2 regions of the Anoxybacillus ayderensis genome follow, and region 2 is predicted to be linked to the other one. Evidence: riboswitches for the same ligand, from Rfam matches in the RefSeq annotation. Region 2 holds a riboswitch; the other holds the start of a gene.

Region 1 (15,411 bases), on a different contig from region 2:
TAAACTCTTTTTCAAGAATGTCTTTTGCTGTTAAGTTGATGCGATCCGAAAGCACGTTTGCTCACCTCAATTATCCATGTCTACACCTATTCTTTCAAAAAAAACAGTCGTTGTCAATTTTTCATTTTCACAAACTTCGTCTTTTTTTCGACAAAAAACCGAAGGCAATTCGCCTTCGGTTAAAATGGTCGTGGAAACGGACCAGGACCTGGACAAACAACATGTTGGTGTGATACATCATTCACAACAGATTGTGTGTGCGGAAAATAATGTTGATGCTGGAACATATGGTGATTCACATATGTCGTATGCGACGGATGAATGTGCGGCACAATCGTTGTTTGCATTTGATGTTGTGTACAACATTTTGTTGGATGAACGATCGGCGGCATCATATTTGGACGACAATGCATATTTCATAACCCCTTTCGCATTAAAGTTTGTTACACTTCTAGCGTATGTACGAAGGGGTATACATGTACTGATAGAAATACCCATTTTACATGAACGTATAAATGTTATGCTTCATATTCGCAAAAATAACGACTGTAGCTCCGATTAAAACAAAAAATAAATATAAAATTTTTTTGCTCATCGCTTCTCTCTCCGCAGTTCATATTGTTCACAAATATACATTCTACTTCATTCTTTTTCATTCGACAAGGAGGGAAAACTTTGTCATTTTTTGCGCTTCCCTCGGAAATAACATAAAAATTTTCCTTCTTATTTTTGCTATACATGATATAATATTTTAGGGGATTTTTTATAAACAATGGAGGGAAAACGATGTCAAAATGTCCATTTCACGCCCTTTTTAATGAATCGGGGGCCATTCAACTATTCCGAAAAAAGCATCAAAAAGAAAAAGAAGATGCAACTCTTCGCTTCTCTACACCTTCACATGTGACAACATATTACCGCCAACTTCTTTCAAGCGATCGAAAACAACAAGTTTCTTTCGTCGGATTAACGGAAGAAGATGTACAACAACTTGCTTCGATTCGCCCACTTTTTGCTAAACATGTCGAACGAGTTGTTAATGCGTTTTACGATCAAGTTGGACAAATGCCTCATTTAAGAAGCATTATTGACAATCATTCGACGATCGACCGCTTAAAACAAACGTTGCGTGCTTATTTGATGGATATGGTATCTGGAGAGGTTGGCGAACAGTATGTCATTCGTCGAAAAGTAATCGGCAACGTCCATAACCGTATTGGGTTATTCCCAGAATGGTATTTAGGGGCTTATACGATCATTCAAAATGAAGTGCTTCGCATATTGATGGAAGAATTGCCTCCGACAGAAGCAACGAACGTATATCGTTCTTTCGCTAAACTTTGTTCATTAGATATGCAAATTGCTATTGAAACGTATATTGAGGCGTATACGTCTTCGATGATGAAATTAAACGAAATTGCAGAGCTACAACATCGGCTAACAGAATCATCTACAACGCTTGCGTCAAGCGCGGAAGAAACGACTGCTTCCATTTTTGAGGTACAAAAGAACGTGCAAGATATGTTAGATGAGGTCACAAACATCCAACATCAGTCCGTACAAATGACTGAACGGGTGGAAAAAGGAAAAGAAGATGTGAAGCAAACATTAACGAAATTAGATGGTGTCGCGAAATTAATTGAAGGAACAAAGTCGTTGACGAATGAGCTAACAGATAGTTCGCGGAAAATCGGAGAAATCGTCAATGCGATTCGTAGCATTTCAAATCAAACGAACATTTTATCTTTAAATGCAAATATTGAAGCAGCGCGTGCTGGGGAACACGGAAAAGGATTTGCGGTCGTCGCAAATGAAGTGCGAAAGCTTGCGACACAAACCGAACAATCGCTTGATTACATTCAAAATCATATTGATGTCGTACAACAAACGATTCGAAAGTTTGAACATGCGTTTCAACAAATTGTCGAGGAAACGCGCGCATTCCGTCAAGCAAATGAAAGCATTATTCACATTTTCGATCAGTCCGTCACCGATGTGAAATCGACAAGTAAAAAAATTGATCAATTTACTTCTCTCATTTCACAGTTTCATCAAATGTTTGATGAAATTTCATCAGCTGCATCACAAATTGCTGAAATGGCCGAACAGTTGAATGATTTAAATCAAGAGTTGACGGAAAAATTTAATTCGTAATAGTTAAACGGAGGAAGATGCCGATGAAACACCCACGGCTAAAATACGAGCAACGAACGTTTGTGCATATCGATGAAATGGCAGAAACATTACTTCACGAAGCAAATGAACAACTTGTGCGAATCGATATGGGACTTCTGCCAAACGATGTGCCATCACGAAATTATGCAAAGTTTCGTCTTATGCATTTACAACGTTCATTTGGAGAAAACGTTCCTCTTTCGTTTCGCTCAACATATAATTCTTTATGGAGTCAATTGTACCGTCTCGAGCATCAAGGGGATTATAAACATCCGTATATTCAACAACTTTTGATTCAGTTAAAAAGCAATGATTCAAGCTCAACTAAATGAAACAAATTATAGCACGATGATCTCAGCGATGCTCGAGCAGTTAGATGATCGTATTCAACTAGACGACATGCAAAAATATACAGTCCAACTCATATTGTGGGAGCTTGTTTCAAATGTCATTCGCCACTCTACGAAAAAAGACGCAAACGTATATATCAGCTGGTCAGATGAAGCGATCATCATTGAAGTGATTGACGAAGGTGATGGGTTTGAATGGGAGAAACAACTAAACGTTCCCCCTCCTGATTTGACTCATCAAGGGGGACGCGGACTTTTTCTCATTCAACAACTCGCCTCACATTTTTCATTTGACGAAAAAGGAAAGCGTGCAATCATAACGATTGCACGAAAAAAGGGGGAGAAATATGATTGACATTGTAACATATGATGATAAAATCGTTGTCTCGTTTCAGCAAGATATTAACTTTGAAACATCGCGCGTCATGGAAGAAATGATTCAATCGCGGCCGTGGGATACATCTCATTTACAAATTGACTTATCTGCTGTTCGGTTTATTGATAGCTCTGGCGTTCGGTTGCTTATTAGCTGGCTGTATCCACTGAAAGATCGAATGCACATTGAAATGATCGGTGTTTCAACACCGATTAAGCATATATTATCAATTTGTCAATTGGATCAAATGGTAGATGTAAAATAGCGGTCTGTGAACAGACCGCTATTTTACATGAATGGAAACAAACGTAATATCGTCATTTCCTTTCGTATGTTGTGCTTGTTCATTGATCTTTTCTACCATTTGATCAAACGAATGAGCTGTTTGGATCGTATGCACAAGTTGCTTAGCACAGTCATCACCTAACACTTCGATTAGCCCATCTGTGTAAAGAATAAGATACGTATCATGTTGAAAAGAAATCGTCCCTTTTTTATATGGAGCGTTTGGTATAATACCGATTGGAATGCCTCCTTCTTTTAGAAACATAATTTTTTGATTGGTCATCAATATCGCCGAAGGATGTCCTGCATTCACATACTCCATCACTTTGTTTTTTACATCAATCGTTCCGTAAAAAGCTGTAAAATAATATTTCGTTTCCTTTCCAAACAATTGAAAAGCATGTCGATTTAATTCATGCACAACCGCAAGCGGTTCAGTCACTTTCGTCATTAGTCCGTGTAATAGCGAACGAATCGACATAGCAACAAGCGCAGATGCAACGCCATGCCCCATGACATCAATCACGATAAAAGCATACATATGGGGGCGAACTTGCTGCCAAAAATACAAATCGCCAGACAGTTGTGAGGACGGAATATACGTCCCAACAAAATGAATATGTTCATTATTCATTCGTTCAGGGAGCAAACCTTCTTGAACGAGCCGAGCTAAGTGTAAATCTTCGTTCATCTTCTTTTGCATTGCCCACATATGTCGATAACTTTCCATATATGCTTCGTTCGTTCGCTTCAGTTGATCCATCGTTTCTTTTTGGCGATACGCCAATTGAACACGAGCAATCAGTTCGACCATGGTAAACGGCTTACGAATGTAGTCAAACGCCCCCGCTGCAAACGCTTCCACCAATTTTTGTTCCTCATCATAACCGGTGACCATTAATACAGGAACGTGTTGTAATTGCTCATGTTGTTTAAAGCGCCGACACCATTCAATCCCGTCCGTTTTCGGCATACAAATATCCATTAAAATGACATCTACCTGTTGCGATAACATATATGCATATGCTTCATCTGCATCTTCAAACGGATAAATTGAAATATTTTCAATATGCTCAAGCATCGCTTCAATCATTTCCAATGTCGGTCTATAATCATCAATAACTACTACTTTCATCTTCCTTCGCCCTTTTCGTCATATTTTCTATATTTCATTTATACACGTCACAAGGTCGAAAAGGCTAGCGTAAAGATGAAAGTTTTACAAATTTTTTATTTTCCACGAAAATGCGGACGACGCTTTTCTAAAAAGGCACGAATGCCTTCTGCATGATCTTCCGTTTGACGCATTTCTGCTTGATATGCTGTTTCCATTTGCAACGTGTTTAACAATTGTTCTTCGCTTAAATGGGCGTACAACTGCTTTGTTGCGATCATTGCAACAATCGGTTTCGCTAACCATTCATTCACTTTTTGTTGAATCGTCTGTTCATCACCAATTTCATCAATAAGTCCCACTTCATATGCTTCTTGTGCACTCATTACTTTTCCTTCCCATATCACTTGTTTTGATTTGACTTCTCCAATTTTCCGTTTTAAAAAGAAATGGCCTCCACCATCTGGAATTAATCCAATACTGATAAAATTCATTGCAACACGTGCTTGTTCATTTGCAATCACATGGTCGCAAGCGAGCGCTAAGCTAAATCCTAATCCTGCAGCAGCGCCATGCACATAACTGATCGTTAGTTTCGGCAATTGATACAGTGTGAGAGCAATTTGTCTAATCGTTTCCATTACTTCTATGAATGAATGTTCATTCGTTGACTGCAACATTGTTTTAATGTCTCCCCCTGCACAAAATCCCTTTCCTCGTCCGCGAATGACGACAATATCCGCCTCGCTTTTTTCCACTTCCTTTAACGCTTGTAGCAACTCCGCTAACATTTGTTCGTTTAAAGCGTTCAACACATCCGGACGATTCAATTCGATTGTTGCGACTCGCTCTCCATATGACAATACGATATGTTCCATTTTTCCCATCTCCCTCTTTCATATGTTCGTTTTTCTCTTTCGACGGATATAAATAAAATCCTGCATTAAAAATATAAAAGACGACATTAACTGCCGCCTTTTTGTTTTGCACACATCACGATCTCATATAGCCGCTTTGTTTGTTCCCGAATTTGTTCGGCACGGCAAATGGCCGAAATGACAGCGATTCCATCTGCTCCCGCTTCAATGACTTGCTTTGCTGTTTGTTGTGTAATCCCACCGATTGCCACAAGCGGAACGTGTTTTTCATGTGCGCGAATGTGCTTAATCATTGCTAATCCACATGCTTGTTTTGCATCTTTTTTTGAAACAGTCGGGAAAATCGGACCTAAGCCAACATAATCGGCACGAGCAGAAAGCGCTTGTTTCACTTCATTCAAGTTGTGCACAGATACCCCTAAATAGCGATCCCCTATTCGATCACGCACACGTTCAGCTGCCTCGTCTTCTTGTCCGACATGAACCCCATCTGCCTGTAAGGCAAGCGCTAAATCAACATCATCATTTACAATAAAAGGAATGTTGTGAGCAAGACATCGCTCAAACAATTTCTCAGCTAAACGATATTTTTCAACTCCTGCTAGTGCCCCCTTTCCTTTTTCCCGAAACTGAAACATCGTAATGCCACCTTCGATCGCTTCATCAAGCACGGCGAGTGGATCTTTCGTACAATCGACACTCCCCATTACAAAGTATAAAGATAGTTTTTGTTTCATCATTTTATTCCCCTCGAATGTGTGCGTATTCATCTACTTCTTCTGCGCTCGTTTCGTATAAAGCATTCAGAAATGCAAGCTGAAAAGAACCAGGTGCTTGCGCTTGTTTGGCTGCTTTTTCAGCTGCTACACCGTAATAAGCGAGCGCAGCGACAGATGATTCTACGATGTTTTCTCCTACACTAGCAAATGCGCCTAATACTGCACTTAATAAGCAACCTGTCCCCGTTACTTTTGTCAACATCGCATCGCCGTTTGAAACGATCGTTACGTGTTCTCCATCTGTCACTATATCATTTTTCCCAGTTACAACGACTACACAGTGAAACATACGTGCTACTTTTTTAGCCACGTGCACGAGATCACCTTGAACGTCCCCTGCATCTACCCCTTTTGTACGTACTTGTTCTCCAGCAACGCTTGCGATTTCTGATGCATTTCCACGCAAAATAGAAATGTTTACTTCATTCAATATACGTCTGGCTGTTTCTGTGCGATACGCTGTCGCTCCCGCCCCAACGGGATCAAAAACAACAGGGACGTTTGCTTCATTTGCCGCTTTTCCAGCAATCAACATCGCTTCTACGTCTGTTTCATTTAATGTGCCGATATTCAATACAAGCGCACGTGCTAAGCGCACCATATCAGCTACTTCTTCTTTAGCATACGCCATGACAGGAGATGCGCCTATCGCAAGTAAACCGTTAGCAACAAAATTGGTCACCACCACATTCGTCATATTATGTACAAGTGGTGACTCCTTTCTCACGCGCGTTAACCATTGTCCAACATTCATCGTTCATTCCCCCCTATAAAAAATAAAAACTAGTCGGAAAGAATCGACTAGTTTACATTGACAAAACATAGCCTACTTCCCTCCGCTGGTACAAACCAGATCAGGTTCAAAGGGTTGGAAAACTGATTGCGCGTTTTCCTCTCAGCCATCGCCATCCGGCACCCCTAGTAGTGTGATTCATTTAATTTTCTTTCATTTTAATACATTTTTTCTCATTATTCAATATAGAACATTGTCAATTTTCGTTCACATTTTTGTATAAAAGTGTGATATGTATCACTTACGTCACACATATTTTCCCCTATTGTTAAAGTGTTAATAAGAAGAGGAGGGGTTATGATGTTTTGTCATCAATGTGAACAAACACCAACAGGGGGATGTACAGTTGTCGGCGTTTGCGGGAAAGATGAAACGATTGCTAGCTTACAAGATACCATTGTGTTTGCGTTAAAAGGAATTGCAGCATATCGCACGCATGCTCATCAACTCGGATATACAGATCCATTCGTCGACACAACAACACACGAAGTGTTATATATGACGTTAACAAATTCTAACTTTAACGTACAAGAGCATTTAGATATGGCGATGAAAGTCGGTAGAGCTGCCATTCGAGTCATGGAACTACTTGATCGGGCACATACAGAACGGCTTGGCATTCCTCAGCCTGTCCGAGTCACACAAAATAAAATTGAAGGAAAATGTATTCTCGTAACAGGACATAATTTATTTGCTCTCGAACAGCTATTAAAGCAAACGGAAGGAAAAGGAATTAATATTTATACACACTCAGAAATGCTTCCAGCACACGGCTACCCACAATTAAAAAAATACAAACATCTAAAAGGAAATGTCGGGAAAGCATGGTATGATCAACGTCGCTTATTTGAAAAGTTTCCTGGCGCCATTTTAGCGACAACAAACTGTGTCATGCCAATTAAAGGTTCGTACGCTGAGCGCATGTTTTCATACGATGTAGCAGGACTAGAACATGTACAAAAAATTGAAAATGACGATTTCACACCGTTAATTGAAAAAGCATTACAACTTCCAGAAGCAAATATCGAATCAGAAGAAACATTAGTGACCGGTTTCCATCACGAAACAGTCATTCAAATTGCGCCTGAAATTATTCAAGCTGTAAAGGAAGGAAAAATTCAACGCTTTTTCGTCATTGCAGGATGTGACGCTCCTGGAAAAGGTGGCGAATATTATCGCTCATTAGCAACATCTTTACCAGAAAACACCGTCATTTTAACGACATCTTGTGGAAAATTTCGCTTTAACGATGTGGATTATGGTGTTGTTCCTGGTACAAACATTCCGCGATATATTGACTTAGGACAATGCAATAACTCGATTTCAACAGTAAAAATTGCGATGGCGCTTGCAGAAGCGTTTGGCTGTGAAGTGAATGAACTGCCTGTTAGCATCGTCCTTTCATGGTTTGAACAAAAAGCGGTTGCCATCTTACTCGGATTGTTTAGTTTAGGCATTCAAGACATTCGAATTGGACCGAAAGCACCACACTTCATTTCGGAAGGTGTGTTAAGCGTCCTACAAGATATGTTCGGCCTCAAACTTATCGGCGATGTAGAAGAAGATATGCAAGCTATGTTAGCACATTAAAAGGGCTGTTTCATCCAGCCCTTTTCTCATTTACGAAGCTTGATCTAACCATACGCTCATATTAAATCCTTCTTCTGTTACGTATCCATCCACACTCCAAATGCGCTTTTTCGCTTTTTTTGCTTCCTCTTGCGCTTTATACAATTTTTTTGCATATTTTGTATCCGGCTCAAACACATAAGCAACACGTGCCAGCCCTTCTTGTACAATTTTTTCTTGATACAAAGTTCCATCCTCCAACCATATGTACGCAAGCAATCGACCGTAGCGATCATACGGTTGTTCTTTCGCACTTAATTCGACCGTCACTTTTTTGTGAAGAAGGACATCTTTAGCAAATTGCTTTGCTTCTTCACCATACGCCTGTTTTTCGCGATACGTTTCTGGCGTGTCAATGTTTAATAGACGAACAGTTACAATCTCTCCATCTTTTTTTATTTTGACTGTATCCCCATCAACAACATATTGTACTGTCGTAACAAACGTCGTTCCTTTATTTTGCTGTACACAACCGTGAATAAGGAAAATGAATACAAAAAGAACAAACCATTTTTTCATCCTCGTATCATCTCACCTTCAAGGTGCGAAATATTTGACTCACATTCCAAAGTCCACTGTTTTCCATCAAACGAAACGATAGTCACACTCGTACCATATACGCGGCTATTTTCCCATAACTGTGCGAGCGGTTGCTGTTTCCAATATACAAGGAGCGTACGAATAACGACGCCATGTGTCACGACAAGAATATGACCTTCTGAATGAGTATCGACAATATGCTGAATGGCAGCGACAGCTCGCCGTTGCACATCAAGAAACGTTTCTCCAACGATCGGATTATATGCATGTGGTTCATGATAAAAATAATAATGATTTCGTTCATCTGTTTGAGCAATTTCGGCAATCGTTTTTCCTTCCCAATGACCTAAATGAATTTCACGTAAGCGTTCATCGAAATACATTGGTACGTCACGTTGTCCTAAAACAATTTGAGCCGTTTCTTTTGTTCGATCGCTCGGGCTACAATACAGAGCCGTAAACGGGACAGTACGTAAGCGTTCCTGTAAAAGTGTCGCATGTTTTCTTCCTGTTTCAGTTAAAGATGAATCTTTCCATCCTTGCATGCGTTGTTGTGCATTCCACTCTGTTTCTGCATGACGAATGACGTATAATTTTAACATGTTACATTCCCCCTCCAAACGAAAAAAGTAAGCTATGTTCGCTTACTTTTTCAGTATGCCATATGTTGTGAAAGTTGTGCAAAAAATATAGACTCTAACGATTGCCCATCTTGGCAAAGTGTAGAAACCGAATCATATACGAGCATTTGTCCTTGATGAATAAACGCAACAGCATCCGCAATTTCTTCCACGATCGACAACATATGTGTCGAAAAAAGAATGGCTTTTCCCCTTTCTTTTTCAATCTGAATGAGTCGTTTAAATTCCCATACCCAATACGGATCTAAACCGTTTGTTGGCTCGTCTAAAATAAGCAATGGCGCGTCTGCTAAAAGCGCTTGCGCAAAGGCAAGACGTTGTTGCATTCCTTTTGAATATGTCTTTACTTGCTTATGTTGATCGTTCGTCAACCCAACAAGCTGTAAACATTGTTCGACACGCTCAGCTGTTGCTCCTTGCCATCGTCCGAACAAAGATAACACTTCGTAACCCGTTAAAAGCGGAGGAAATTGCAAATGATCGGGCATAAAGGAAAACCATTTTTTCTCATATTTTTTTACTTGTTTTCCGTTTACACATATGTCTCCTTTTGTTGGAGTGAGCTGTCCAATTAACATTTTAATAATTGTGCTTTTCCCAGCACCGTTACCACCGCATAATGCCAAACATTGTCCTGGCTGAACAGAAAATGAAATGTTTTCTACTTTGTTTTGTTCATTGTATATTTTCGTTAGCTGTTTCACCTCAAGCATGACGTTTCCCTCGTTTCATCCATACGTTTGCTAAAAATAATGGCACAATCATCCATACGCATGCGATGGCTACAAATGACAGTTGTCCATTTGTGCTTTCTGCCCATTTTGACCATTCGTATAGTTGCGGTCCAAATAGAGCGCTACTTTTCATCGCCGTTATCGTCCAAACACGCACAAGCTCAACTGGATTACAAATAACAGATAACCCGAATAGTAAGATGGTAAACTGTTTTGGCACAAGCGACAATAATGCTAATGTGAGAAATTCATAAAATAAAACGAAAAACGCCCAAATAAACAAGCTGACACCGAGCGCTTGTAGACGATTAGAAGCAACAAGTCCAATGAATAAAGCGATCGCTAAAAAAATGCTCGTTAATACGATCGTTAATGCAAACGAAAGGAAAAAAAATGTCGACCACGTTCCTCCTGTTGTAAAAAGGACAACACTTGCACTTCCATATCCGAAAGCAATCACTGTCCATAATGATATACAACTACCGGCATATAATCCGAACGTTAACGAACGAGGGGAGATCGGGTATGTTAATATAAGCGATAACCGACCGTCTTCTTTTTCCCCTGCGATAAATAAACTACCTGCTAATAGGGCAACAAGAGGAACAAGTAAAAGAGATAAATTTAATAAAGCTGCCGTCGAACGTGTAAATACCCCCGCTGTTTCGTGTCCGCTACTCGCAATTACGGTTGATGATAAAATCGCAAATAAAATTGCAAAGCTCATGAGCCATTTGCTACGAATCATCATCATCCATTGGTACTTCATCGCCGTATTCATCGTTCAAATCCCCACCGATGTTGTTTTAGTTGCTCATACGTCCATAACTGTCCTTCCCCTTCTTGTTCCATGTACGCTTTCGCATGTTGCTCATTCGCAAATGAAACGACCCCGTAGTTCATCGGCGTCCAATAATCTGGATGATAAGCATAAACCGCTTTCTCGAGCTCAACCCATTCACCGTTTGTTACATCGCGAACATATAACTTAGCTATGTCATCGTTGTTTTGCATATTCATCCATTCCACCATGCAGCCAATATCGTCAAATTTATGCACCGTTCCATCTTTCAAAATCGCTTCCGTTGCATACTGCTCCGCTACGATACTCATATTGCAAACAACGCATACATCGATATCCGGATTAATGTCTTCCGGTTCATACGTTTTCTCTCCACTACATGCAACAAGGAAGCATGCAAATAAAAGACTAGCAATTTTTTTCATATTTCATTCTCCTTCCATATACAAACATAAACAAACTGCTTACTAATAAGATGCTTCCAAACAACAATAGTCTCCATGATCGTTCGTTTGTTTCGTTTTTATTGTAATCGACTTCCATAAGCGGAAAACGGTCTTCTCCTTGCGCCTGTGCTTGTGTAAAAAATGACTCCGTTGTATCAAGAAGCGCTAGCGCAGGACTTTGAAAATAAAATTGTACGCTTGGCCATTGTCGTAACAGTCGACTATACATCGAACGAATACGATGCGAGGCATCCCCAATTCCATCATCGTTCAAGTCGTAAAACCGGTAAGTATCCCAATAGTTCCCTTTTTCTCCATCATCAAATGCAATGGGCGCACCTTGAATCAATGCGTCTTCCATATTTCCTAAAAATTTATTTTCAACAACAATCGTATTGTCATTTTCATATAAACTATGCAGAGCACGATAATTTCCAATGAATTCATTTGCTTTTATAGTACAATGACGTCCGTTTTGTAATGATAACGCTGTGCTATTATAAAGCAACGTATTGTTATGCATCACAACATGTTCACTATCATAAATGAGCGCTCCGTATCCACGGTAGTCTAATTGTTTGGCAATCGTATTTTGTTCGATCGTAAATCGTTTTGACATCATCATCATGATTCCATTAATATTTTCCATCAGCACGTTCTCTTTTGCTATTCCATCCTCTGCATACATAAAATGAATCGCATAGCGCGCATTTGTTACTTTATTTTTCTCGATCGTCGTATGTTCAGCTCCATCCAAATACACGCCATCTTGCACACGCGAAATATCATTTTGACGTATAACGACATGTTTTGTCTTCAATAAGTGAATGCCGTTGCCACGTTGAGCAAAGTGAACATCTCGACCACGCATAACATTTTTTACGAGATGAATATTTTTTCCTTTTTCTACGTAAACACCATAATGCACATCTTCAATACGTACGTTTTTCAACGTCACATGTGAACTTTCTTTAATTTGTACACCTGCTCCTTTTCCGTATGCACTTCTACGAATCGTGAGCCCTTCTATGTAAACATGGGGTGCACGAATAGTTACGACATATTCACTTCCATCCCCATCAACTACCGCTCCGGGCTCAGCAATCAAATGAATCGGCTTATGAATAATAATCGGACCTTCGTATACTCCCCGTTTGACGACTAATACATCACCGGCATGCGCTTCATCAATGGCCTGTTGCAACTGTTTATGTACTTCCATTGTTTGTCCATATGCAGTTTCTGCAAACAAAAGTGTAACGATCGGTATAAGCAAAAAAAATAAGCTACGCATGTCTATTCATTCCTCGTTCTTATCATTTATACATCTACACTAATGTAAATTTGTGAAGAAAAAAGAAAATACATGTGAACAAAACGTGAAAAGAGGCACTAATGAAGCGCCTCTTTCGATTGATTATGCTGTTCAAGCCATTGTAGTAACTTCTCCGCTTCTAACGATTGACTAAAATAAAACCCTTGAGCAAAATCACAATCCATTTTTTGCAACAAAGATACTTGATCGTCGCGTTCTACCCCTTCAGCAAGTACTTGTAAATCTAAACTTTTCGCTAAATGAATAATCGTATCAACGATCGTAGCATCTTTTGAATTATCCGTGATGTCACGAATGAATGAGCGGTCGATTTTTAATAATGAAACGGGTAAGTTGCGAATGTAAGCAAGCGATGAAAAACCGGTACCGAAATCGTCAATTGCTACTTGAATTCCAATCTGTTTTAACTCTATTAAAATATGTCTCCCCGTCTCGATATTTTCCATTAGTCCACTTTCTGTGATTTCTAAAATTAAATAGTTTGGTGGAAACTGTGTATCTTGCAAAATATTTTTTACATGCATCACAAATTCTTTTCGATTCAGTAAAAATGGTGATAAGTTCACCGCGAGCTTTAGCGTCGGAAAATGGGTTTGCCATTGTTTTACTTGTCGACACGCTTCTTTTAACACCCATGTTGTAATTTCAAAAATAAATCCATTTTTCTCTGCGATCGGAATAAACTCTAGTGGTGAAATCGCTCCAAGCGTTGGGTGCGTCCAGCGCATGAGCGCCTCAACTCCCATAATCGCTTCATTATCTAGCGACACTTTCGGTTGGTAACATAAATAAAATTGATTGTTTAGCAACGCAATCGGTAGCTCTTGTTCAATCATTGTTTTTCGATTTTGTTGAGGATGGTAAAAATGATAACCTTTCCCTCTCTCTTTTGCGTAACAGAGCGCTTGATCCGCTTGTTTTAACAGCGTGTCTAAATCCATACCGTCTTGTGGAAAAAACGTCACCCCAACAGAAAGGCTAGATTGAATGACATGCTCTTTATATCGGAATGGTTCTACAAACGATTGAAGCAAATGTTCCAGCCGCGTAACAATCGTTTCTTTATTCACATCGTGTAGCACGATTGCAAACTCATCGCCACCGATGCGAGCAAAAAAGTCTTCTTGTTGCAAATGTTGCTGAATGCGACGAACAGCTTCTTGCAAAAAGAAGTCTCCAGCCTGATACGAAAAGCGATCGTTAATCCATTTAATTTTGTCAAAATCAATATAACATAATGCAAACGGTCGCTTTTGTTGAATCATATGTTGTACATACGATTCAAAATAAAAGCGATTCGGAATGTCGGTTAACGAATCGAAATGTTTTAATTTCGTAAGTGCTTCCTCGCAACATTTCCACTTTGTAATATCTTTTGCAACAACAATGACGTGTTCAATTTCATTTTTTTCATTTAACAACGGGTGGGCATGCATATGAATCCATATAAAATGCCCTTCATCCGTCCGCCAACGACAGTCAATTGTCGTCTCTTTTTCTTTTGTCGCATAAATCGTATGTAACTTTTCCATCAAAAGCGGTATATCTTCATGATGAACAAAAGAAAATAATTCATGGCTACACACTTCTTCTGTGCATTTCAACACATATTGAGCCGTCGGCGAAACGTACGTAATCTCGCCTTCCGCTGATAAAATAAATGTAAATTCAGATGCAAGTGAAGCGATCGAAGAAGTAAGACGCATATCGATAAACGGTTCATATTGATATGTCGCAACAACCGCCTGTAAGTTTCCTTCTTTGTTATATAAAGCTGTTGCTTGTACATATACATCGTTTTGTCCATTTTTTTGTTTTACGACGGCATACGAAACCGTGCGCCCATTTTCAGCTTCTTGTATAAACTTTTCTAACAGCCCGCGATCAACCTCACGATGATAAAAATGTTGAAAAAAATGTTCATCTGCTCCTAAAATTTTTCCATTTGGGGCAATGACAGCGATTGCTTGCATCATCTTATTCATCCTCTTTGTTGTTAAAGTTCTATCTTCATTTTCACTAAAAACGGTGAAAAAATCAACAACGTTTCTAATATTTCTGAATAATATCCTTTTTTTAGAAAAGCGCACAATCTTACCTTGTACGCTTCTCCCATAAAATCAATAAGCTTAGTACACTAACAAAAATCGTTGCACCCATATCGGATAAAATCGCGATCCATAACGTTAGCCAACCTGGAATGGTTAATAGTAGCGCCATCGCTTTTAATCCGAGTGCTACTGCAATATTTAAACGAATCGTGCGATTCACTCGTCGAGCGATAGCGATCGCTTCTGGCAATTTCCCTAGATGATCTTGCATCAAAACAACATCCGCTGTTTCGATTGCGCTATCTGTTCCTTTCCCCATAGCAATTCCGACATGCGCATGAGCAAGTGCTGGCGCATCGTTCATTCCATCTCCTACCATCGCTACGATATCGTCTTTCATTAACTGTTTTATTTTTTCCACTTTTTGTTCAGGAACAAGCTGGGCGAATACGTCTGTCACTCCTACTTGCTTTGCTACTTGT
Region 2 (15,411 bases):
AAACCACGTTGTCTCTCCCTTGCCAAACAAAATCATCGACGACGACGTAGAAATGAAAATAAAGAAAAACGGAACGAAAAACAAAAGCATATGCTTCATTCGATAACCGCTAAACAACATAAATAATGCCGTAAAGCCGATCGTCCAGTTGATGAGCACATTTGGGTTATGGACAAAAACAATAACGATAAACATCGGCAAAAATAACAATAATTTTACGGTTGGGTTCGTTTCATGCAACCACGTCTCTTTATGTTCGATGCTCCATCTCATCATATCCCACCTCGCACAAGCGTCCGCGGCACGATCGTTTCATCGGCGACAAGTTTTCCTTTTTCAATGATCCATCGTCTCGTCGCAAATTGAGAAACAATGCGCTCATCGTGCGTCACCATGACAATCGCCTTTCCTTGTTGTCGATACGCTTCAAGCCATTCGAGCAACGCAAACGTATTTTTTGCATCTTGCCCGAACGTCGGCTCGTCAAGAAGCAATATGCGATGGCGCTCCGTTACTGAAGCGGCGACACTTAACCGTCGCTTTTGTCCCATCGACAATTGGTACGGATGCAAATGCCGTTGGGCGCTTAAATGAAACCGCCTAAGCAACCTCTCTACTTCCTCTTCTATTTCATATTCCGAGCGTTTTTCAAGACGTAAACAATAAGCTAGCTCATCATCTACACGATTTGTAACAAATTGAAACTCCGGGTTTTGAAATACAAAAGCGATGTTGTCGTATAATACCCCATCATTTTTTACTAGCTCTCCTCGCCAATACATATCGCCTTCTGTTCGAATTAACTTCATGAAGCTTTGCAGCAACGTGCTTTTTCCTGCACCATTTTCCCCTGTAATGGCAATCCATTCACCTGCACGAATGACGACATCATCGACTGTGATTTTTTCTTCTTTTTGTCGAAAACCGCGGAGCGACTGCACATGTAAAAGCACGTCTGACGGATGATACGGTTGTTGCGCTGTTTTTGGCTTTTCGTACGTCTCCCACACTTGTGGATACCAAATGCCTTGTTCGGCAATAAACGAACGATACGTCGAAAATATATGATCCGTTGGGCCATCGGCAATCATTTCACCACATTCGTTAAACAAAATGATGCGCTCAACAAAATCGAGAATGTGATCAATTTTATGCTCAACGATAACAACTGTTCGGTCGTCCGCTACTTCTTTTAACGTTTCCCATACTGCTTTTGTTCCTTCTTCATCGAGAAGCGCTGTCGGTTCATCTAAAAATAACACATCCGGGTCAAGCGCCAAGACAGAGGCAATCGCTAACCGCTGTTTCATTCCTCCCGATAACGTTTGAATCGGCACATGAACGTGCGGAAGACGAAGGCGTACGCGTTGAAGAACGCGCTCGATTTTTTCTTTCATCTCCGCACGTGGCACACCGAGATTTTCAAGGACAAACGCAATTTCTTCATCGACGTACGGCATGCAAAACTGCGCATCCGGATCTTGAAACACATAGCCGACTTGCTTTGGAATATGAAGCGCTTTTGCTTTCATCGGCACATCGATCGAGCGTGGAATAATGCCCGCCATCACTTGTAATAACGTCGATTTTCCACACCCTGATGGACCTAAAAGCAACACTTTTTCTCCTTTTTTAATCGAAAGCGATACATCGGTAAATAACCGTTTTTCCGCCCCCGGAAACTTTAACCGCAATTGTTCAATGTGTATCAACGATGTCACCTTCTATTTATCAAGCGAGTCGTAATCTTCTTTTGTCGTCGGGCGCAACAGTTGCGTCACACCTGTCGCTTCGAGCGCTTTGACAAGCGAATAAGCAAATACCCCCGCAATGATGATCGCTCCAACGAAACGCGCACCGATAAATAACGTTAAATTCCACCACGCTAATTGATCGATATATCCTTTATAAAAATCAAGCACTAACGAAGCGATGGTTGAACCGACGGCAGCAAGCGACACAACCGCCACGTCGAAACGTTTATAACGGAAAGCGGCGAAAACAAGCTCAGCGAGCAATCCTTGCACAAAACCGTAAAATAACACTTCTAGTCCCCACTCAGATCCAGCTAAAAACTCCCCTGAGGCGGCAGCGACTTCCGCAAGCAACGCCACTCCTGGCTTACGAATCAACAAATATGCCACTGTCGCAGCAATAAACCACATGCCATAAATAAGCTGATCGAGATGAAGCCCAAGCGGTTTAACCGCATAGTAAAGCGGTCCCCACACTTTATACACAATCCCAAACACAATCGCTACAACAACGGTCGTTAATACGTCTGTTAATTTAAGCCCTTTCGTTTGCATAAACATCCTCCTCTTCCATTGGCCAACGTTCTAATTTGTACGCCATTTCCCAAAATAAGTATTCATATTGACTGCTGATCCAAAAGTGTTGCTTCATTCGCTCCAACTCTTTTTCACTTACTGTTTTCGCTATGTCGTTTAAGCGCGCAATTTGTTGTTCGACAAGCTGTCTAAACCAATCGGAGCCGTACGCTTCAATCCATTTCGCATAAATTGGATGATTCGGCTTACAATGCTTCAACCTCTCGCCAATTTCGTAATATAACCAATAGCACGGTAAAATGGCCGCTAACACATCACCAAAGTGCCCCGCAAACGCTGCCCGATACATATGTGACGTGTATGCATACGCGGTTGGGGCGGGAACAAATGACGCCTTTTCTTCTTCTGTAATGCCGAGCTCTTTCATAAACGTTTCATGTAAATGAAGTTCAGCTTCATACGTATTTTGCGCATGATTCGCCATGCTTGCCGTCGTTTGTAAATCTTCAGCCATCGCCCCGCCAAGCGCTTGCACTTTCGCAAAGTGTGTCAAATAATATGAATCTTGTAATACATAATAACGAAAACAACGTAAATCTAGCGTTCCTTCTCCTAGCTCTTTCACAAACGGATGTTGAAAACTCGCTTCCCAAATCGGATCGACAGCTTTGCGCAACTGTTCTGAAAACAACATTTCCTCTCCCCCTCATGAAAAATAAAAAACCACTTTCTTTGCGCAAAGAAAGTGGTTTGTAAACGATGGAAATTAGCATATACATACACTTCGCACCGTCTCCACTTCCCTACGCTGGTATGATCCAGATCAGGTTCTAAGGGTCTCAAAGGCACACTTTGATCTCAGCCTATCTAAAGGCCCCCCTAGTGGAATGCATTTGCGTTATTCACTTTGTCACTAATATTAGCATATTTCATTGTTTTGTCAAATATTTTTATCCATCATTTGCGCATATCGTGTTCTTCCTGTATGCTAAAGTAGCGAATATATAGTTCAGGAGTGGAATGTATGGCGAATGTATTTTTAAAACGAAAAAGAAAAAAGCGGCTCGAGCTTGGACATCCGTGGGTGTTTCAAAGCGAAGTTGACTATATTGAGGGAGACGTTGAACCAGGTGATTTCGTCAACGTATATAACCATCAACGTCATTTTTTAGCGAAAGGGTACATTAACCCGAAATCACAAATGATCGTGCGCGTGTTAACGCAAAATCCAAATGATGAATTAAATGCGCAATTTTTTATGAATCGCATTCGGCAAGCGTGGGCGTATCGCGAGCGCATGATTCCGGGCGTTCGTTCATGTCGCGCCATTTATGGAGAAGCGGATTTTTTACCTGGGCTCATCGTCGATAAATACGAAGATGTGCTCGTTGTCCAAATTTTATCGCTCGGCATGGAAAAAAGAAAAGAATGGATTTTACAAGCGCTTCTTGACGTCTTTCAGCCGAAAGCCATTTATTTGCGCAACGACGTCCACGTGCGTGAATTAGAGGGGCTGAAACAAGAAAAAGGATTTTGGTACGGCACGTGCGATACGAACGTACAAATTGAAGAAAATGGCGTGAAATATATTGTCGACATTGAAAATGGGCAAAAAACAGGGTTTTTCTTCGATCAGCGCCAAAATCGTGCCGCGATCAAGCCGCTCATTACAAGCGAATCGACTGTGCTCGATTGTTTTACTCATACCGGCTCATTTATGTTAAACGCCTGCTTATACGGGGCAAAACATGTGACCGCTGTCGACATTTCTGAACATGCGATTGAAACGGCAAAAAGAAACGCTGAGCTAAACGGATTTACAAACGTCGATTTCGTCGTGGCGAATGCGTTTGATTATTTAAGAGAGTGTGTACAAAAGGGGAAAAAATGGGATGTAGTCATTATTGATCCTCCAGCGTTTGCTAAGTCCGCTCATGCGGTACCAAAAGCGCTTGCCGGCTATAAAGATATTAATTTAAACGGCTTAAAGCTCGTCAAAGACGGCGGCTTTTTCGTAACAGCCAGTTGCTCGTATCATGTGCATCCCGATATGTTCCAAGCGATGGTCGCAGAAGCGGCGTTTGATGCAAAGAAAATTTTACGTCAAATTCATTGGAGCGGCGCAGGATATGACCATCCGAAACTGCTTGCCGCAGACGAAGGGGACTATTTGAAGTTTGCAATTTACGAAGTACATTCACGCAAATAAAACAGGTTGGCGTCCGCCAACCTGTTTGAAAATGGACAAAATTGTTGCGCACACACGACAACAAGACGGTGTATACTATAATTGAAAACGCTTACTTTTGTGGAGGTGATCGATATGTCATTAAAAACGATTTGTCCCAAGTGCTTCGGGAAAAAGAAAATAAAAATTTGTTTGTCGCTGTATAAAACATGCTCGTCTTGCAACGGAACAGGGAAAATTCAACAAACACCAACGAAACGAATTAGTTAAAAAGCACTTCACACCAACCATGGATGCGAAGTGCTTTTCGTTTATGCCACGGATTTTCGCTGTTTCGCTTTTGCCTGCGCTCGCAAAATTTTCACAGATAAATAAATCCCTGTTCCCGTTAAAGTGATTATCGCAATCGCAGCCGCATCGATCATGAGACGATTCCAAATCCCAAGTTTCCCAACATGAATCGCACGGACAAACGAGGCGAATTTGTTCACTTCTTTTTTCACAACTGTGCCGTCTGGCGCAATCGTTACTAGCGTCCCTTCTTTATCGTTTAACCGCACCATATACATACCGTGATTCATCACGACACCAACTTCGTCCATTGAAAACGCACCAGACTCACTCGCTTTTCTCACCGCATCAATCATATTTAACTTCGCATGTCCATGTCCATCCCCGTGCGCATGTTCATGGCTACCGTGAGAATGACCACCCATTCCCATTAACCATCGCTCTGTTAACAATAAGCCTGTGACCGCTTCCAAAAGCAAAAATACAGAACAAATAAGTCCGATCCATAAATGCAAATTGCGCGTTTTTTTCACAAAAACCCCTCCGTTTAAAAAGATGTGCTTGTCATGAATGTACAAAAAAGAGATGTGAAAAGTATGAAATGATTGCAAAAAAAATGTGAAATCCCCTCTTCCATATCGGAAAAGGGGATTTCATCATCATTTCACCAAATATACGCGCGCTTCGTATGGACGCAATGTAAAACGCGTCGCATGTTTATGTTGTTTGACATCGTAGTTTGTTAACACAAGTTGCTCGCTATTTAATTTTAACGAGTCGTAGCGATACATCGTTTTTCGGTCTGTTAAGTTCACGATGACGACCGCTTTTTCATCGCCTAACGTGCGCGTATACGCATAAATTGCTTTATGGTTTTCTAATATTAAATCATATGTTCCGTAAACGAATACATCATGTTGTTTACGAAGTTGAATCATGCGCTTGTAAAAGTTTAAAACAGAGTTCGGGTCGTTTAGCTGCTTTTGAACGTTAATTTGTTTATAGTTTTCATTCACCCCAATCCAAGGCGTCCCTGTCGTAAAGCCGGCATTTTTCTCGTCGGACCATTGCATCGGTGTGCGCGAATTGTCGCGGCCATTTTTCCAAATCCAGCGCATCACTTCTTCATGAGAACGACCTTTGGCGCGTTCAATGCGATAGTAATTTTTAATAGCGACATCGTCATATTCATCAATCGTTTCGAACTGTACGTTCGTCATGCCAATTTCTTGCCCTTGATAAATAAACGGTGTCCCTTGCATAAGAAAATATAATGCACCTAACGCTTTTGCGCTTTCAACAAGATATTGCTCATCATTTCCCCACGTTGACACCGAACGCGGTTGGTCGTGGTTTTCAAGAAATAGCGCATTCCATCCAACGCCCTCTAACCCTTTTTGCCATTTCGTTAATACGCGTTTTAATTTCCGAACATCGACACCGCCGTCTGTTCCTTTTTGCCAAAGTCCAAGATGCTCAAACTGAAAAATCATATTAAAAATGCCGTTTTCTTCACCGACCCAATCTTCCGCTTCCTCTACAGTGACTCCGTTTGCTTCTCCAACCGTCATAATGTCATAACGCGCAAACGTTTGCGCTTTAAGTTCACGAAGATACTCCATAATTCCTTCTTGATTCATATGTCCATCAAACGAAGGAACGTAATCAAGACCTTTTGGATTCGGTAAATCAGGGAGACCTTCTTTTTTCTTAATGTGTGAAATCGCATCAACACGGAAGCCATCAATTCCTTTGTCAAGCCACCAGTTGATCATATCGTATAACGCGCGACGAACATCTTCATTTTCCCAGTTTAAATCGGGCTGCTTCGTCGCAAAAACGTGCAAATAATATTGGTCCGTCGTCTCGTCATATTCCCAAGCTGAACCACCGAAAATGCTTTCCCAGTTGTTTGGCTCTTTTCCATTTTTTCCATCGCGCCAAATGTACCAATCGCGTTTTGGATTATCTCGTGATGAGCGCGATTCAATAAACCACGGATGCTCATCGCTCGTATGGTTAATGACGAGATCTAAAATGACTTTCATATCGCGCTTATGAATTTCTTCAAGCAATTGATCGAAATCTTCCATCGTGCCAAACTGCTCCATAATGTCTTGATAGTCACTAATGTCATAGCCGTTGTCAGCGTTTGGCGATTTATAAATTGGACAAATCCATATGACATCGATTCCAAGGTCTTTTAAATAATCAAGCTTTTGAATAATCCCTTGCAAATCACCGACGCCGTCTCCGTTTGAATCCATAAAGCTTCTCGGATATATTTGATATGCAACCGCTTCTTTCCACCAAGCTTTTTTCACGTAAAATCCTCCTCAATCCAATCAAAATAAATCGCTTTCAATGATCTTCACTCTTTCATGTTAATATACAAACGGCTTCGTTTAAAGAGGAAGTTGCACTTTTTCATAAAAAATTTCGTTTTTGTTGTGCAAACGGTTTAAATACGAACAAAAATAGACAACGATGCATCATCGTTGCCTACTGTATACTTATAATTTATTCCATTTCATTCATTTTATTCGTTCGATTTGAAATCGTAATGCGACCGATAAACATCGCAAAAATAAAGCCAATGCCAACAAAAATCAATCCGTACAAAAACACATCGCTTAACGCATCAACGAGCGTTTGTTTTAATACAGGCACAAACATTTGTTGCATTTGTTCAGGAATTTTTTTCAACGTCTCTGGATTTAAAATAACCGAATATACGCTTTGCGGATTCGATTCAACGAGTTGTTTAAATGAATCCATCATCGCATGCGCTTGTTCCGGCAATTGTTGTAATAACGGAAGAAACTTCGCTTCCAATAAATCTTTCGAACGATGGTTCATAATTGCCCCTAACAATGTTGCCCCAAACGTCCCACCGATTTGACGGAAAAACTGGCTCGATGATGTCACGATGCCAAGCTGCGATTTTGGAAATACTTCTTGCAACGCGAGCGTAATGACTGGATTGACAAATCCTAGCCCAAAACCGAGCGTCGCCATAAATGACATCGCCGTCCATTTATTTGTATGGACATCCATCGTTGACAATAAGAAAAAGCCAAGCGCTACAAGCACCATTCCACCAATGACTTGCGGACGGACGCCAATTTTTTGCACAAGCCGTCCACCGATCATGCTTGCGATAATAAGGGCAAACATCATCGGAAACATCATCGTTCCCGATTCTGACGGACTCATCCCGATAATGCCTTGCATAAAGAGCGGCACGAACATAATCGCTCCAAACATGCCAACAGACATAAAAAAGCCGACACTATTGAGCACAACAAACGTCTTATTTTTTAATAAATGAATCGGCATAATTGGCTCTTCAGCTTTACGCTCAACAAACACAAATAAGCTGAAGAAAACGACCGAGCTAGCTAGTAAAGAAATGATTTGCCATGATAGCCAATCGTATTTGTCGCCGCCGAACGTTAACGCTAACAACAACGAAACAACGGCCACAACCATTGTAAACATGCCGGCCAAATCAAGTTTTACGCGCTCAGCCATACGATGATTATGCAAACCAAGAGAAATGAGAACAATAGCTAATATGCCGACGGGAAGGTTAATATAAAACACCCAACGCCAATTTAACGAATCAACAATCCATCCCCCAACTTGTGGACCAAGAATAGACGCTAATCCGAATACGCCGCCAAACACACCTTGCCATTTTGCACGCTCTGCCCCTGTAAATAAATCACCAATGACAATCATCGCCATCGGCATCATAATGCCACCGCCAATTCCTTGAATGGCGCGGAAAATAATAAGCTGCGTCATCGTATCTGCCATGCCACATAGCGCTGAACCAATAATAAAAATCGCTAATCCTGTCACATAAATCGACTTTCTTCCAAACAAATCAGCAAGCTTCCCGGCAATTGGAACAATCGTTGTTGATGTGAGCATGTACGCTGTTGTTAACCATGCCATCATACTTAGTCCACCAAGTTCCCCAACGATGCGCGGCAACGCTGTGCCAACAATCGTTCCATCGAGCGCCCCAAACAACATCGCAACAAGTAGTCCTGTAATTAAAATGCCCCGCTTTTGTTGTATATCGGCCATGCTCGCTTGTATCGCGGCCTGTTCTTTCATGTGTATCACTTCTCCTCTTTTTCATTTGTCGCAACAATTTTTTCGATCGTACAGACAAATTGTTTAAGCTCATCGGGTTGCAATTGTTTTAAATAACGTTCAATAATTTTTCTTCGCTCCGCCCGCGCATGTTCAAGCATTTCTCTCCCCTTTTTAGACAACTGTACATACACAACGCGACGATCTTCCTCATCCCGTTCGCGCAAGACAAACCCGCTTTTATATAAGCGATCGATCATCGTTGTAATCGCGCTCGGTTTGACAAACATTTCATCGGCCAATTCGCTCACGGTGCATTTTTCACGCTTTGACAGCAAATTTAAAATAAAAAACTGCGGTTTCGTTAAGCCAATCTCTTCTTTCGCTAAATCGGCTGCCAGTTTGCGAACGGCTAACGAAAACGCATGCTCTAATCGCTCAACAAGCGTAGGAAACGGCGTTTGCTCCATACCCACCCCACCTTTTTTAACTATATAAATATTTAACATAGTTAAATATATACGAAAGAAAATATAAAGTCAATGAATCATTCCTGACGTATCAAATGACGCGCTCGTTCATACATTGTCATAAGGAGGGAGCGCGATGAAACGAGATGAACAAAAAGCATTAGAAAAAGCGATTGCGGAAATTACGGAAATTGCTGAAGGGTTTGGACTCGATTTTTATGAAATGCGTTATGAAATTTGTCCAGCTGATATTATTTACACATTTGGAGCATACGGTATGCCGACACGGTTTTCCCATTGGAGCTTCGGAAAACAATTTCATAAAATGAAGCTCCATTACGATCTCGGATTAAGTAAAATTTACGAACTTGTCATTAACTCCGATCCGTGCTACGCTTTTTTATTAAATACAAATACGCTTATTCAAAATAAATTAATTGTCGCACACGTACTTGCCCATAGCGACTTTTTTAAAAATAACGTTCGCTTTAGCAACACAAAACGAGATATGGTCGAAAGCATGGCAGCAACAGCCGAACGAATAAAGCATTACGAGCACGAATACGGGAAGCAAGAAGTCGAAAAGTTTTTAGACGCTGTATTAGCCATTCAAGAACATATTGATCCTTCCCTTCTGCGCCCGAAACTTTCATGGACGATTGCTGATACGGAAGTATACGAAGACGATCATGAAACGCCAAAACCTTCTCCGTATGACGACTTATGGTCTCTTGGTGAAAAGAAAAAAACAACGCCCGCTCGAAAAAAACGAAGAAAATTTCCTCCCCATCCTGAGAAAGATTTATTGCTGTTTATTGAAGAATATAGCCGTGAACTCGACGAGTGGCAGCGCGACATTTTAACGATGATGCGAGAAGAAATGCTTTATTTTTGGCCGCAGCTCGAAACGAAAATTATGAACGAAGGATGGGCGACGTACTGGCATCAACGTATTTTACGCGAAATGGATTTAACGAGCGATGAAGCGATTGAATTTGCGAAATTAAATGCAGGCGTTGTGCAACCTTCACGTACAGGCATTAATCCATACTATTTAGGACTGAAAATTTTTGAAGATATTGAAAAACGGTGGGACAATCCGACGGAAGAAATGAAAAAGCTTGGCGTCAAACCGGGTTCGGGACGCGCAAAAATATTTGAAGTACGCGAATTAGAATCCGACATTTCTTTTTTGCGCAACTATTTAACGAAAGAACTCGTCATGCGCGAAGATATGTATTTATTCCAAAAACAAGGAAAAGACTACAAAATTGTTGATAAACATTGGGAGCATATACGCGATCAACTTGTGAACATGCGCGTAAACGGCGGCTTCCCATACATTACAGTGAACGATGGCGACTATATGCGCAATGGGGAACTATATTTAAAACATTGGTACGAAGGTATTGAACTAGACGTAAAATATTTAGAAAAAGTGCTTCCTTACATTTATCAACTTTGGGGCCGTGCGGTTCATATCGAAACAGTGATCGAAAACAAACCGACGCTATTCACATACGACGGGCGAAACGTACAACGAAAATATATATGAGCTACTGAGTGCGCAACTAACAAAAAGTTTACATTTTATGTAAACTTTTTGTTTTTCTCTGCTCAGTAATTACATAAAACTTGTGTCACATCACTTATTTAATTAAAATTTTACCTGTGTTCTTAAACCGTTCTATAATAACAAATAGTCGAGAATAGCAGTCTTGGATAGTTTTCTCATTCCTAATATTATTGTAAAGTCCTATACCAAAGTACGTATCTTTATAAAATCCTACTACATAGTCTCCTGATTTTATGATGTGAGCGTCTTCATAACTTAATTGGTCATCAAGAAACGCCAAATAGACCTTTTCAGAATCAATAAAAACAAACGGAATAGGGGATTCCCAATAAATTTTAGCATACTGTGGCTCAGCTGCCTCTTTTAAGTGCTTTTTAGTAATAAATACACTATCCACGTTTGCGAATTTTTTTTGCAAAACGTCTTCCATCGACATTTGAATGAAAGAAACATTTTTTTCCCTAATCTTGGGAATATCCCCAACAATTCCGATTTTCAGTTCACGCCCTGAATAAACCGGAGAATGAAAATTTGCTCCCTCATCTGTTTTGTGGATCAAGTACGCAACAAAGAATATTAGTATCATCATTATGAATAGTTTTCTCATAAATTTCCTCCTAATGAATGATAATTAAAACAACTACATTATATCAAATTTATATTACAACCTATATAAGGCTAACCTAAATTTTTAGGTTGGCCTTATTTTAATGGCAATTATCAAATCAAAGTATCTGTCTCAAATATTTTTTTAACTGTCTGAATTCAATGAACACATCAGTAGCTTTTTTGTTGAAACTTTTTTCTGTTTTTTCCGTACATACATATAAATAACAAGAAAGGTGGGTTTATATGAAAAATCGTTCCTTTACCGGCATCATCATCGGTACCATTTTGGGCATTTTTCTTCTCGTCATTGCCTTAACATCATGGTACACCGTTGATGAGTCGGAACAAGCCATTATTTTAACATTTGGGAAAATTGATGAGGAAGTGACAACACCAGGACTACATTTTAAGCTCCCTTGGCCGATTCAAACGGTCGAAACGTTATCGCGAGAAACGTTTAGTTTACAATTTGGATACAAAGAAGAAAACGGAAAAGTCGTCGCCTCAAACCAAGGGGATACAAAAATGATTACGGGCGATGAAAATATTGTGCTCGCCGATATGGTCGTCCAATGGAAAATTACCGATCCTGCGAAATTTCTTTATCGTTCATACGAACCGGAACAAATTTTATACAATGCGACATCTGCCTCCTTGCGCAGCGTCATCGGTAGTTCAAAAATCGACGATGCCTTAACGTCAGGGAAGGCAAAAATCGAAGCCGATGTGCGCGAATCGCTCACCGCATTAATGAAAAAATACGATATCGGCATTTCTATTTTAGCTGTGAAGTTACAAGATGTTGATTTGCCAAATGATGAAGTGCGCAAAGCATTTACAAACGTCACAGATGCACGCGAAACGATGAACACGAAAATTAACGAAGCAAATAAATACCGAAATAAACGAACGAAAGAAGCCGAAGGGGAAAAAGACGCATTAATTTCCCAAGCGGAAGCTGATAAAGTGGCACGCATTGAAAAAGCATATGGAGATGTCGCAAAATTTAACGCCTTATATGAAGAATACAAAAATGCAAAAGATATTACAAAACAACGGCTAATGATCGAAACGCTCGAACAAGTGTTGCCATACACGCGCATTTACATTATGAATGACGATGGGAATACGCTAAAATATTTGCCAATTCAACCGATCGAAAAACAAACGACAGAGAAAAAGACAGAGAAAGGAAGTGGTAACGAATGACAAACTTCCAAGACGATCAAAACATCATTCACTTTAAAGATAAACTTCCAACGAAATGGTTTCGTTTTATCATCGGTGGCGTCATTGGACTTGTTTTACTTGTTATCGCCTTAACAAACGTATATATCGTTCATGAAAACGAGTATAAAGTTATCCGCCAATTTGGTGAAATTGTTCGCATCGATCAAACGCCGGGATTACGTTTTAAAATTCCGTTTATTCAAACCGTCACAACACTGCCGAAAGCACAAATTTTTTACGACGTAGCCGAAGCAGAAATTAATACAAAAGATAAAAAGCGAATTCTCGTCAACCATTACGCCATTTGGGAAATTACAAATCCGAAAGAAATGATTCAAAATGCTCGCACATTAGAAAATGCAGAATCAAAAATGGATGAATTTATTTTCTCCATTGTCCGCACCGAGCTTGGACGGTTAAATTACGATGAAATTATTAACGATGAAAAGTCATCGCGCGGCAGTTTAAACGATGAAGTAACAGCGAAAGTAAACGAGCTGTTACAACAAGACCGTTACGGCATTCGCGTCGTTGATGTGCGCATGAAGCGCATTGACTTACCGAAAGAAAACGAACAGTCTGTTTACAAACGAATGATTTCAGAGCGCGAATCAAAAGCACAAGAATATTTGTCGATGGGAGATGCCCAAAAGCAGCGCATTATCGCACAAACAGACCGCGAAGTGAAAGAAATGCTCGCCAAAGCACAAGCGGATGCGGAACGCATTCGTGCCGCAGGTGAACAAGAAGCTGCGCGCATTTATAACGAAACATTCGCAAAAGATCCTGATTTTTATTCGTTTTACCGTACGCTCGAGTCATATAAAACGACCATCGGCGAAGATACGGTCGTCATTTTACCAGCCAATTCACCATACGCCAAATGGCTGCTCGGTCAAACGCGCTGATCATTCAGCGCGTTTCATGCTCAAGCAACCATTTTTTTCTTTCTATCCCCCACGCATACCCGCCAATTCCACCGTCTGTACGTACGACGCGATGACAAGGGATAACGATCGTGAATGGGTTGCTGCCGACAGCATTTCCAACTGCTCGCACCGCCTTCGGACGTCCAATTTGTTTTGCAATATGAGCATACGAAACCGTCTGTCCGTAAGGAATCGTTTGCAACGCTTCCCATACGCGAATTTGAAACGGTGTACCTATGAACTTTAGCGGAATCGAAAACGATGTCCGTTTCTTTTGAAAGTATTGTTCAATCTCCTCTATCCATGGCATAAAGCTAGTTGGAATATTTCTCTCTCCACATTGTTCCACAACATCTATGCGCTCTATGCTTTCATCTGTTCCAATGATTTGTAACCAACCAATTGGCGATTCATAATATGCGATGTGCTTCTCCATGACCAACTCTCCTCTGCCAAATCGCACAACATTTACAGCGAAAAAAACGACCATTTTTTCATAAACTACATATAGCTCCTCACGATAAGGAGGGTTTGCGTTGCATACAGCTGATTACGATAAAGCGCTTTATTATACGTACCGATCGGAATGGGATCATTTACTCATTCTTATGGTGCGCACAAAAGACGATTTACTTTCAAAAAAAATTGAACAGTTTCTTCATGCATATAATTTCGAAAAAGATTACACTGTCGTCCAAAAGCGGCTAAATGCATTGTTACGTTACATCGATCACGCGTTAGACGTGTATGAACAAGAGCCAACACTGACGATGCAATATGATTATTAAAGCGGAAGGAACTCCTTTCGCTTTTTTTATACGACCGGATACGTTTGAATGAGTGGATGCAGCACAATTTCATCCACTAACATATGCTTTGGTGCACTCGCCATATAAACGACAGCTTCTGCAACGTCTTCTGCTTTTAACCATGCCGCTTTTTCAGGCAATCCTTGCGTAGAGTTAGCGAAATATGTATCAACCATCCCCGGATTAATTGTACCGACACGAATACCGTATGAACGCACTTCTTGAGCTACACTTCCAGAAAATCCTTGAACAGCATATTTTGTTGCTGTATATGCAGAACCGTTTGCAATCGTGTATCGGCCAACATCAGATGAAATGGTAATAATCGTACCGGAACGTTGCTTTTTCATTTGTGGAAGGACGGCTTTTGTCCCAATAAACACTCCCTGTACATTCACTTCAAATAGTCGTTTCCACTCCTCAACTGTCGTTTCTTCAACGGACTTGAATACCCCAATACCTGCGTTGTTTACGAGTAAATCAATACGACCAAACGTATCAATTGTTGTTTCAACCACTTCATTCATTTGTTGTTCATTTGATACATCCGCTTGAAACGTTTTTACATCTTTTAATTGTTCACCGACACGATGAATGTCTGAAGAACTTCCGATTAACACAAGCTTCATTCCTTGTTGCGACAATTTATGTGCAATCGCTAAACCGATGCCACGGGATGCCCCCGTCACAATCGCTACTTGTCCTTGTAACATGCTGAATTCATCCTTTCTACATAGTCGCCTTTATATTACTTGTTCTGTATTCAAAAAACAACTGATAAGGCATTACGCCTTATCAGTTGTTAACATATATACTCGCTCCATGACGGCTGTTTCTAATTGCTCTAGTTGTTGTTTTGCTTCCGTTAACGTTCGTCCTTTCACCCCAAAATAAAATTTCATTTTCGGCTC

Evidence for each region. A riboswitch is a leader RNA that binds a small molecule or an ion and turns the genes downstream of it on or off. The one in region 2 is predicted to bind thiamine pyrophosphate.
Region 1: it holds a riboswitch for thiamine pyrophosphate, as region 2 does, so the genes downstream of both, thiM (hydroxyethylthiazole kinase) here and tenA (thiaminase II) in region 2, are expected to answer to the same signal.

Annotation. Positions count from the first base shown of each region.
Region 1 covers NZ_JACDUV010000003.1:300,204-315,614, forward strand. Annotated here, with positions in the region: gene gpsB (cell division regulator GpsB) at 1-55, opposite strand, end outside; gene HNR63_RS06190 (CotD family spore coat protein) at 180-413, opposite strand; gene HNR63_RS06195 (globin-coupled sensor protein) at 787-2,154, shown strand; gene HNR63_RS06200 (hypothetical protein) at 2,178-2,507, shown strand; gene HNR63_RS06205 (ATP-binding protein) at 2,485-2,880, shown strand; gene HNR63_RS06210 (STAS domain-containing protein) at 2,873-3,166, shown strand; gene HNR63_RS06215 (fused response regulator/phosphatase) at 3,185-4,321, opposite strand; gene HNR63_RS06220 (enoyl-CoA hydratase) at 4,417-5,178, opposite strand; gene thiE (thiamine phosphate synthase) at 5,265-5,918, opposite strand; gene thiM (hydroxyethylthiazole kinase) at 5,920-6,711, opposite strand; TPP riboswitch at 6,772-6,887, opposite strand; gene hcp (hydroxylamine reductase) at 7,051-8,340, shown strand; gene HNR63_RS06240 (thermonuclease family protein) at 8,371-8,898, opposite strand; gene HNR63_RS06245 (histidine phosphatase family protein) at 8,895-9,521, opposite strand; gene HNR63_RS06250 (ABC transporter ATP-binding protein) at 9,572-10,273, opposite strand; gene HNR63_RS06255 (ABC transporter permease) at 10,266-11,075, opposite strand; gene HNR63_RS06260 (nitrous oxide reductase accessory protein NosL) at 11,072-11,521, opposite strand; gene HNR63_RS06265 (right-handed parallel beta-helix repeat-containing protein) at 11,505-12,836, opposite strand; gene HNR63_RS06270 (putative bifunctional diguanylate cyclase/phosphodiesterase) at 12,935-14,863, opposite strand; gene HNR63_RS06275 (heavy metal translocating P-type ATPase) at 14,973-15,411, opposite strand, start outside.
Region 2 covers NZ_JACDUV010000002.1:27,113-42,523, reverse strand. Annotated here, with positions in the region: gene HNR63_RS02535 (energy-coupling factor transporter transmembrane component T family protein) at 1-273, opposite strand, end outside; gene HNR63_RS02530 (ATP-binding cassette domain-containing protein) at 273-1,721, opposite strand; gene HNR63_RS02525 (ECF transporter S component) at 1,725-2,315, opposite strand; gene tenA (thiaminase II) at 2,290-2,985, opposite strand; TPP riboswitch at 3,075-3,182, opposite strand; gene HNR63_RS02515 (class I SAM-dependent rRNA methyltransferase) at 3,316-4,500, shown strand; gene HNR63_RS02510 (PepSY domain-containing protein) at 4,791-5,303, opposite strand; gene HNR63_RS02505 (glycoside hydrolase family 13 protein) at 5,430-7,094, opposite strand; gene HNR63_RS02500 (MDR family MFS transporter) at 7,291-8,898, opposite strand; gene HNR63_RS02495 (MarR family winged helix-turn-helix transcriptional regulator) at 8,904-9,347, opposite strand; gene HNR63_RS02490 (SpoVR family protein) at 9,484-10,902, shown strand; gene HNR63_RS02485 (hypothetical protein) at 10,997-11,530, opposite strand; gene hflK (FtsH protease activity modulator HflK) at 11,776-12,741, shown strand; gene hflC (protease modulator HflC) at 12,738-13,670, shown strand; gene HNR63_RS02470 (methylated-DNA--[protein]-cysteine S-methyltransferase) at 13,675-14,127, opposite strand; gene HNR63_RS02465 (YhdB family protein) at 14,228-14,479, shown strand; gene HNR63_RS02460 (SDR family oxidoreductase) at 14,506-15,213, opposite strand; gene HNR63_RS02455 (phosphohexomutase domain-containing protein) at 15,286-15,411, opposite strand, start outside.